Regions from separate parts of the Neorhizobium sp. R1-B genome, predicted to be linked through region 1. Evidence: riboswitches for the same ligand, from Rfam matches in the RefSeq annotation. Region 1 holds a riboswitch; each other region holds the start of a gene.
What was found. Region 1 has a riboswitch for cobalamin ahead of bluB (5,6-dimethylbenzimidazole synthase). Riboswitches for the same ligand answer to the same signal wherever they lie in the genome.

Region 1 (3,271 bases):
TGGAAGTCGACGGTGAGATGCAGGGCGGCTCCGCGCTTTCGGAAGACCTGCGCAAGCGCGCCATGCCAGACAGCTCGCTGACCGGAGAGGCCAATCTTCTGATCTTCCCGAACCTGGACGCGGCCAATATCTCGTTGGGGATCGTTCGAAATCTCACCGATGCACTTCATGTCGGACCGATTTTGTTGGGTACGGCGCTGCCTGCACATATCCTCTCGCCCTCGGTAACGTCGCGCGGCGTGGTAAACATGGCAGCGCTGGCTGTTGTGGAGGCCTCACAACCGGATTTCGCTCTGCAGTCCTAGGCCTGTGAACCGCATAATCCGTACTGGCTCCGCAGATTGCGAGAGCGTGCTTATGATATTGTCAACTGGCCTGCCTCATGATGCGGTTACCGATTCTAGAGATCGCCGGACATCGACTGATGCGCATTCGCAACCTGCTGATCGCCCCAATTCTGCTTGCACCCGACATGGCTTCCGCGCGGGATATAGGCACCTGCGCGGCGCTTTACCGGCAACTCAACAATGCTCCGCAAATCATCGGCAACACCGCCGAGATGCGGCGCTATTCGCAACATCTCAGCGAGATCAACGGCGACATTCGTCGGCATCGAATCGAGATGCGCCGCAGCGGCTGCGGCGGCAGCATCGTCGTCTTCGGTGGCAGCGCTAATGGCGGCGCCTGCGACGAGATGCGCGATGCGCTTGGCGCGATGGAGCGTGAGCGCGACGCGTTGACGGCGGATCGGGAGAATGCACGCCAGCTCTGGCGCTCGTCGGATGAACGCAATGCCATTCTTGCGTCGATCCGATCGAACGGCTGCCTCCCTTCCGATGTCGAAGAGGAGCGGAAAGAGCGGCTGAAGGTTCAGGGGATCGAATTGCCGAAACCGGAGCCCTATTCAGGAGTGACCGACCTGCGGACAAAAGATCCGAAGGAAACGAAAGCGGCAAACCTGCCGCCGCCTCCGCCGTTGGAGCGCACCTACGATCCGAACAAGAAGGTTCGCATAGTGGGCCCCCAGTTTCTGCCGGATACAAGCATTGATCTTGCCAATCCGAAGTCTACCGGCCCACAACCCCAGCAGTGATCAAGCTCGGCCCCATTTGTCGTTGAATACCAGGTCCTCGAGCAAGAGCCGCTGGCGCCAGCCCTTTACCGCCAGCTCCGGTTCTCGATAAAGGCGGTCGACGTAGCCGACGCAAAGCCAGGCAACGATTTGAATTCCCTCGGGGATACCAAGCAGTGTCCGCAGGTCCGCCTCGTGGAAAATGCTGACCCAGCCCACTCCGACACCTTCGGCCCGTGCCGCCAGCCAAAGGTTTTGCACCGCGCAGACGGACGAGAATACGTCCATGCGCGGATCATGAGTGCGACCGATGACAACGGGGCCTGCCCGCTCGGGATCGCAGGTGACGCAAATGCTGAGCGGCGCCTTGCGGATGCCCTCCAGCTTCAGGTTTTGGTAGACCTCGCGTCGTTCTTGCGGAAACATCTCCGCCGCTTCCTCATTGGCCCGCGAGAAGGCCTGCCAGGCGGCTTCACGGACCTTCGGGTCACGCACCAGGATAAAATTCCACGGCTGCATGAAACCGACCGACGGCGCAGCATGCGCCGCCCCAAGCAGCCGCCCAACGAGATCGTCCGGAAGCGGCTCGGGTAAAAACTGATCGCGCACGTCACGGCGCGTCTCTATGGCCCGGTAGACCGCAGCACGGTCACGTTCCGGGAATTCTTCTGCAGGCATCAAGGCATCGGCAAAAAGATCAGGTCGCATCGTTAATCCCCAACAATGCTGACACCCCGCGTAATAAAGCAGGGCACCAAAAAAACCTTGCCGCCGTCCACGCGGGTCGGTCTATCTCGACAGGCCGGTCTTCTGACTTGGCTTCATCCGCTCGCCGCAGCCTTCCCGGAAATCCCAGTGGCATCTACTTTGCGGCAAGCGTCCGCCTCACAGCGTTGGGCACGTTCCGGTCTCGCACCGGATTCCCGATTCTCCTGCCAGCGGCAGGCACCTGACGTCGCGGTTATGCATGAGCGGCCTCACGCATTCAAGCCCCTCATGCGACAGGGAAGTAGCGCACATAGGCGAACTCGTTTCCATCCGGCGACCAGTTGGGCGAATTCATTGTGCCTTGCCCGCCAAACAACTCGAACAAGGTCTCCACATGACCGCCATCCATGTCCATCAGCCGCACGCGGACGTTTTGGTCGCGCGGATGATCGAATACCGTCGCGTCGTAGGAGATGAAAACGATCTTGTCTCCTTTTGGTGACGGATGAGGAAACCAGTCGCCGTAATTGCTGTCGGTGATACGTTCCGCTGCGCCTCCCGACGCAGGTACGCGCCAGATCTGCATGATGCCGGTACGGCTGGAGTTGAAATAGATCCATTCGCCGTCGGGAGAATAGTCGGGCCCGTCGTTCCGCCCCTCTCCGAAAGTCAATCGTGTCTCTTCGCCGCCTTCCCTATCGATCGTATAGATATCGAAGAGATCGTCGCGGATACCGCAATAGGCGAATTTTCCACCATCCGGTGACCAGCCATGCCAGTAGGAGGGCAGTTTCTCCGTCACCAGCCGGGGATCACCACCCTCCGCCGGTAGCACATAGATTGCCGACTTGCCGAATTCTACCTTGTCGGAAATGGCGATCAGCGAGCCGTCCGGCGAAATGCCATGATCGTTGTTGCACTCACGCGCAAAGCCGGTATCGACTGGAACGGGAGCGCTGTCACCCAGCGGTGACAGCCGGTAGATCAGCCCGTCGCTGTTGAGCATCAGATAGTCACCACGCGGCGACCAGTTCGGCGCTTCGAACAGAGCTTCAGTCTGCCAGACAACCCGGTATTGCCGGGTGCGAATATTGTAGATCTCGACAGAACTCCGCAGCGCCATGCCCTCACCGGTCCCGGAATCGGTTGGTGATCGGATAGCGCCGATCTCGACCGAAGTTCTTTTTGGTGATCTTTACACCGGGTGCGGATTGCCTCCGCTTGTATTCGGCAAGATAAAGCAGGTGCTCAATTCGGTGGACGGTCGCCAGATCGTGACCCCGGGCTACAATCTCTTCCGTTCCCATTTCCAGCTCGACCAGGCATTCGAGGATATCGTCGAGTACCGGATAGGGCGGCAGCGAATCCTGGTCGGTCTGGTTGGGACGCAATTCCGCAGACGGCGCCTTGGCAAGGATGTTCTTCGGGATGACCTCGCCGCCGGATCCCAACGCGCCAGGCGGCAGATGCTCGTTGCGCCATGCGGACAAC
Region 2 (3,271 bases), on a different contig from region 1:
CACCGGCACGTCGGCTGCCCGGGCAAAGCCCATATTGGCAATATCGTTCTGGCGCAGATTGATTTCCGAGGCGCTGCCGGCGCCCTCGACCAGCACGAGATCCGCCTGATTTCGGAGACGCTCGAAACTTTCCAGCACGCGCGGCATCAGCTTCGGCTTCAGATCCTGGTATTCGGCCGCCTTGGCATTGCCCTCGACCCTGCCTTGCACCACCACTTGCGCGCCAACTTCGCTCTGCGGCTTCAGCAAGACAGGATTCATGTGGACGCTGAGCGGCGCCTTGGCGGCACGGGCCTGCAATGCCTGCGCCCGGCCGATTTCACCACCGTCGGCCGTTACCGCCGCATTGTTCGACATGTTCTGCGGTTTGAACGGCAGAACCTTCAGACCTCGGAGCGTGAAGGCGCGGGCAAGGCCCGCCACGACCAACGACTTGCCGACGTCCGAACCCGTTCCCTGAAACATCAGTGATCGAGCAACCATGCGCCTAGAACTCGATGCCGGCCTGAGCCTTTACGCCCGCCTTGAAATGATGCTTCACCAGCGTCATCTCGGTCACCATGTCGGCTACCTCGATCAATGCTGGTTTGGCATTTCGGCCGGTGACGACGACATGCAGGTCCGGCCGTCGCGACTGCAGCTCCGTAATGACCTTGTCGAGATCGAGGTAATCATAGCGCAGCGCGATATTGAGTTCGTCCAGGATAATCAAGCCGATCGTCTCGTCAGCCATGAGCTCGAGCGCCTTTTCCCAAGCCTTTTCGGCGGCGGCGATATCGCGTTTCAGGTCCTGCGTCTCCCAGGTAAAGCCTTCGCCCATCGTGTGCCAGACAACGCGATCACCGAAGACCGCCAGCGCCGGCTGCTCGCCCGTCGACCAAGCGCCCTTGATGAACTGCACCACGCCGACTCGGCGGTTGTTGCCGAGCATGCGCAGCGCCAGCCCGAAAGCGGCGGTGGACTTGCCTTTACCCGGGCCGGTGTGAACGATGAGAAGGCCCTTTTCCAGGGTCTTCTCCGCGACTTCCTTGTCCTGAACCGCCTTGCGGTTCGCCATCTTGGCGCGATGGCGCTCGGCTATGCTTTCGTCGACCTGTTTCACCGTGAAGCGAGCTTTGCCGCAGATGCGGCAGAAGCCTCCTCGCCTGCGTGAAAACGCTCGCGAAGCATGCCGCAAGCTGCCCCAAGCAGGGCCCAGAACACCAGATTCGTGGCATAAACCGCGTTGACGAAGCGAGCGTGTAATTCGACCGGCACGACCGTCTCGTGAGACGGCGGCAGCGGCGCGCCGATCAGGTGGGGAGCAATCAGCAGACCGATCGCCAGGGCAGCAAAAATCGCCGAGCGCGTGTAAGCCAGGAGACCAAGCGCAGCCGCAGTGCAGACGGCGGTGGATATCCACCAGATTTGTCGAGGCCCAAGTTCCGCAGCGGGCATGCCCGGCAATTCCGGCGGCAGGCCGAGACCGGGTGCGAGACTGACGGCGAGGAAGCCGGCAATGCCGAACATCAGGCCGCCGCGCCAACCCCTGAAGCCGCCAAGAGCCTCTGAAGCCGCGACCAGAACGAGCCCGAAACCAATTGCCGACAATGCATTGGCAGCGGCGGTATAAATGAAGCGTTCGAGGCCATCGGCTGGAGCCCAGGCCGCTTCGTCATGGTGGTGGTCGGCAGGACTAGCTGCTCCCGCTGCCGGAACATCGTGGCTATGGCCTGCCCCACCGCCGGCATTTTCAAATACCTCGGCCTGCAGGATCAGCGGCACGGTGGAAAGGCTCTGCATGATCGTGAGCAGCAATCCGGACAATAGCCCGGCGATCACCGCCGTGAAGACGATGTTACGAAACAATGACATGGAAAGTTTTCCCTCAGTGACAGGGGAAAGCGAAGGAATGGCGCGAATCGTGGGCGGCATTGTGAACGACTTCCATGTGGGAGAAGCCGACGAAACCGACGATGAACAAGCCAAGCAGGGCCGTCATGCTAAGCGGAATAATCTTCGAAGCAGAAACGCTCGTTGCCATCGAAGCGGAATTCGTAACCATCGTATCGTCCTTTCGCCCTCCACCCGAGGGCCGTTCCATTTCGTCTTCAGCCTCGGCAGGTCTCCTGGCTCGCGGATCGAACGCCTAACGCCCGCCTTCCCGGATTTTCCAGTGGCTTCATGGACGAAGACTTTCCGCTTACAGTTGCGGGGGCAGCCGCGGGTTTGACGACAATCCGTCACACCGCATTCCCTCAAACCCTTTCGGGCACCATAGGCTTGGCCACTATAGACGAATTCGCCAGCCTCGCAATCGCCTTTGCGACGCATTGACATGGTGTCGCGACCGGGCGTAGTTGAAAGGAACGGTCCTTTTCTGGCAACGGGAGGGGCTAAGAGAGAATGCGGTGCGAGCTTTATGCTCAATGCCGCGGCTGCCCCCGCAACTGTAGGCGGCGAGCCATTGCCACCGAGCCACTGGATAATCCGGGAAGGCAGGCAAATGGCGGCGACCCGCGAGCCAGGAGACCTGCCGTTGGATTTGTAAGCTTCGCCGGGCGGGGTGCTCCGGAGGAAGCCGTGTCATTCATGGCAGACGAGCTTTGCTTTTCTGCTCCGCACCCCGATTGTTTGAACCCGGCGGTAACGCGGCTGAATGATGAGTGACGAGCGAAAAGACGATCCCGACGACATCGGCGTGACAATCTTCGTCTGCACGAACTGCCGTGACGAAGCAGATCCGGATATCCGGCCGGGCCTGAAAATGATCGCTGCGCTGAAGGAAGCTAGCGCCGGCAAGCCGCTGGCAGTCAAGCCGGTGACCTGCCTTGCCAATTGCGAAAAAAGCCCGAGTGCCGCCTTCAACCATCGGTCCGGCTGGTCCTATGTCTTCGGTCATCTGACGTTGGAGAACGTCGACGATATCGTCGCCGGCGCAATGATGCTCGCAGAAGACGAGCGTGGCTTCCTTCCCCTTCGTGGCCGTCCCGCCTGCCTGCGCGGCAAGGGCATGACGGCCCGCATCCCACCCTTTCATCATCACGAGGACATGCCTTCATGAGCGTCAATTTCGACCGCATTCCGTGCACCGTCGTTACCGGATTCCTCGGCGCCGGCAAGACCACGTTGATCCGTAACCTGATCGAAAAGCTGGATGGCAAGCGGCTGGCGATCATCGTCAACGAATTCGGCGATGTCGGCATCGACGGAGAGGTGCTGAAGGGCTGCGGTATTGAGACCTGCCCGGAAGACAATATCATCGAGCTTGCCAACGGCTGCATCTGCTGCA
Region 3 (3,271 bases), on a different contig from region 1:
CAAAGGCTATGAGGGCTCCGAGAAGTGCACCCATCGGGAGCGTCATCATGCCGCCCCCCAGGCCAAGAATCGCCACGCTGACGGCCCCGGTGGAAGCCCCCGCGGAGATCCCGAGGATATAGGGATCGGCTAGCGGATTGCGCAGCAGCGACTGCAGCACCACCCCGGACAAGGCGAGCGCCGCACCGCAGCAAGCCGCTACGACTGCCCGACTGAGCCGATAGCTCCAGACGATGCCTTCGTCGATCGGCTCGAGCGCATAGCCCGCACTCCACAGCCGGTTGGCCACCGTCTTGGCAACCACCCCGAACGGGATCGAAGTCTCGCCGATCGCTGCGCCAAGCCACAAGACTGCGACGAGGACCACAAGCGCCAGCGGAATAGCGCCCGTACGGCCAATGGAAGAGACTGCAGGTCTCATTTGACCAGACCGGCGCCTGCAATGGCATCGGCCAGCGCCTCAATGCCCTCGATGGTGCGGATCGTCGGATTCATGGCTTGCGCATCCATGTCGAAGACATGGCCGCTCCTAACTGCCGGCATCAGGCTGGCGACAGGATCGGTGTCCAGGAATTTACGTTTCGCCTCGATGCTGTCCAGCGGGTAACGGCGGCGATTCATTGCGCCGGCCACAATCATCGTCGGATTGGCCCTGGCGATTGTCTCCCAGCCCACCGTCGGCCATTCCTCGTCGGTTTTGATGATGTTTTCGATCCCGAGAGCCGACATGATGTAGCCGGGCGCCCCGTTTTTACCCGCCACGTATGGGTCAGCGTCTTGCTGGGCGCTGGAAAACCAAAAGACGGCCGAAAGCCTGCCCTCGACAGAAGCGACCTTGGCGCGCGCCGCTGCCTCACGCCGCTTGAGATCGGCCACTACTTCCTCGCCCTTTTCCTGCACGTCGTAGATCTTCGCGAGATCACGAACCTCCTGATAGACGAGGTCCATGGTAAAAACCTGATGGCGGACGCCGTCGCCGGCGGCGGAATTTTCCTTGCCCATGCAGTCGGACGGCGACGTGTAGACCGCGATGCCCAGTTCCTCGAACTGTTCGGGCTTTGCAACGACACCCTCGGGACCGACCTGCCACTGGAACTGCACGGTGACGATGTCCGGCTTCTTTCCAAGCACGCTTTCAAAGCTCGGATCGTTGTCGGCGAGGCGTTCGATCTTGGCGTTGACCTCTTCGTAGCCTTTCAGGACAGGCCCGACCCACAGCGCAGTGCCGATCACCTTGTCCGCAAGACCGAGAAGGTAGAGAATCTCGGTGCTGCTCTGGCCGATCGAGACGGTGCGTGACGGCGCGTTCTTGAAGGTTATCTGCCGCCCGCAATTCTCAAGCGTGAGAGGATAGACGGTTTCTGCCGCCAGGGCGTTGTGAAACAGTCCTGAAACAATCAAGGACAAAGCGCACAGGCCAACGTGCGGCCACCGCTTGGAAGTGATCATCGTTATATTTCCCGAAGTGTGATGTGAATGCGGGTCCTGAACGGGCCGCGCTAGATATCAGGATGCTTTCAAAGCACCCGGTCGCCCCGTCGACGATGGAGATCTGGGAAATATGATACGCAAAAGCGCGATGAAGCGCGGGTGTCGGCCATGTCTTTCTCCTCTTCGGGCATCCCCGCCCGTGATGATGGATCGATGTTCGACGGCAGGTCTCCTGGCTTGCGAATATCTGTCGCCCACCTGCCTTCCCGCGCCCAAAACCAGCGCAGTGGCATGGCGCCTTTCGGCACCACGAGGATGGACGGCAATCCGCTCACAGTTGCGGGGGCAGCCACGGTCTTGGATCCCCTTCGGGTCGTCCGCACCGTATTCCCTTTTCGTCCCGTTGCTTTTGACTCCGGGAACCGTCATCGCCAGATAAAGGCCCGTCCGTCTCGCCGTCAAGCTGGAAAAGACGGCAGCCAAGGTGCGGAGACCGAAGAGCAAGCGTATGAGATTTCCGCGCCCGTTCGGACCGGGGACTTTGGTCGAGATCGGCTCGGCGAGATACCGGTGATAGGTGAGGAGAAGCATACCGAGCCCCGTGTCGTATAATCACTCTCAAAAATCACACGGATCTGCATATGTAATGTTATTACATTCGTCAAATGAAAAGTTGCGCAAGAATGCTTCGTTACGGGCACCGGCCTTCTCTTTTCAGCCGCCGATGTCGTCCTTGCCGCTAATCGAGACGGAGGGGTGCGGCCGGGCGTCGTCGAGACGGAAGGATGCTGTCTCGCTGAAGACGGCAGCAGAGGCAACGCCTATGGATTGGTATCCATACTTCGCTTAATTTATCGATCCAGACCATAAGTCGTCTATGAAAACCGGACGGGGAAACGATGGCCAGGGAAGATTTCAACGACCTTTTATGGTTCCTGGCCGTGGCAGAGGAGCGGAGTTTCACCAGGGCTGCGGCCAAACTCGGTATTACTCAGTCCACGCTTAGCCACACGATCAAGCGCCTGGAGACACGCATGGGCCTGCGGCTTCTGTCCCGCACCACCCGTAACGTGGCGCTGACCGAAGCCGGTGAGCGTCTGTTTCAATCGCTGGCGCCTCGGGTCTCCGCCATAAGGGATGATCTTGCGGCACTCATGGCCCTGCGCGACAAACCGTCCGGCACTATTAGGATTACCTTGTCTGATCACGCGCTGGAAAGCATCGTCTGGCCCAGACTGCAGCCGATCCTTTCTGAATACCCCGATATCAAGCTTGAGCTGAGCCGGGATAACGGCTTGCGCAATATTGTGGAAGACGGTTTCGACGCAGGGATAAGGCTCGGCGAGAGCATCGAGAAAGACATGATCGCCATCAGGGTCGGTCCCGACTGGCGAATGCTGGCTGTCGCCTCGCCCCAGTACCTTGCCACGCAACCGCCGCCGCAGCATCCGCAGGACCTCGTACAGCATAACTGCATCAACATGCGCCAGGCCACCGGCGGCGGGCTCTACGTCTGGGAATTCGAGAAGGACGGGCAAGAGCTACGTGTCAGAGTCGACGGCCAGCTCACCTTCAATAGCTCTTACCCCATGATAGATGCTGCCATGAAAAATGGTGGCATCGCCTATCTGCCGGAAGATCTTGTCGCCGAACACATCGCGACTGGACGCCTCGTGCCCATGCTGGAAGAATGGTCGCCTCCATTTTCAGGCTATTTCATCTATTACCCGACCCGGCATCAGAACTCCCCTGCCTTCAAGGTCGTCGTGGATGCCTTGAGATACCACGGGCATTAGGCGGTAGGGACGAATTACGTTTCAGGGATTCCGGGCGGGCGCAA

Region 2: linked by a shared signal. The riboswitch ahead of EDE05_RS15825 (CbtB-domain containing protein) and the one ahead of bluB (5,6-dimethylbenzimidazole synthase) in region 1 are both predicted to bind cobalamin.
Region 3: linked by a shared signal. The riboswitch ahead of EDE05_RS07615 (ABC transporter substrate-binding protein) and the one ahead of bluB (5,6-dimethylbenzimidazole synthase) in region 1 are both predicted to bind cobalamin.

What each region holds. Positions count from the first base shown of each region.
Region 1 is NZ_SOEM01000034.1:5,811-9,081, reverse strand. It holds gene EDE05_RS25265 (NADP-dependent malic enzyme) at 1-305, shown strand, start outside; gene EDE05_RS25260 (hypothetical protein) at 425-1,093, shown strand; gene bluB (5,6-dimethylbenzimidazole synthase) at 1,094-1,780, opposite strand; cobalamin riboswitch at 1,855-2,040, opposite strand; gene EDE05_RS25250 (TolB family protein) at 2,067-2,897, opposite strand; gene EDE05_RS25245 (NAD+ synthase) at 2,908-3,271, opposite strand, start outside.
Region 2 is NZ_SOEM01000010.1:160,992-164,262, reverse strand. It holds gene EDE05_RS15840 (cobyric acid synthase) at 1-483, opposite strand, end outside; gene cobO (cob(I)yrinic acid a,c-diamide adenosyltransferase) at 488-1,102, opposite strand; gene EDE05_RS15830 (CbtA family protein) at 1,099-1,854, opposite strand; gene EDE05_RS15825 (CbtB-domain containing protein) at 1,868-2,044, opposite strand; cobalamin riboswitch at 2,081-2,274, opposite strand; cobalamin riboswitch at 2,333-2,535, shown strand; gene EDE05_RS15820 (DUF1636 domain-containing protein) at 2,642-3,043, shown strand; gene cobW (cobalamin biosynthesis protein CobW) at 3,040-3,271, shown strand, end outside.
Region 3 is NZ_SOEM01000004.1:114,174-117,444, reverse strand. It holds gene EDE05_RS07620 (iron ABC transporter permease) at 1-421, opposite strand, end outside; gene EDE05_RS07615 (ABC transporter substrate-binding protein) at 418-1,449, opposite strand; cobalamin riboswitch at 1,636-1,873, opposite strand; gene EDE05_RS07610 (LysR family transcriptional regulator) at 2,331-3,227, shown strand.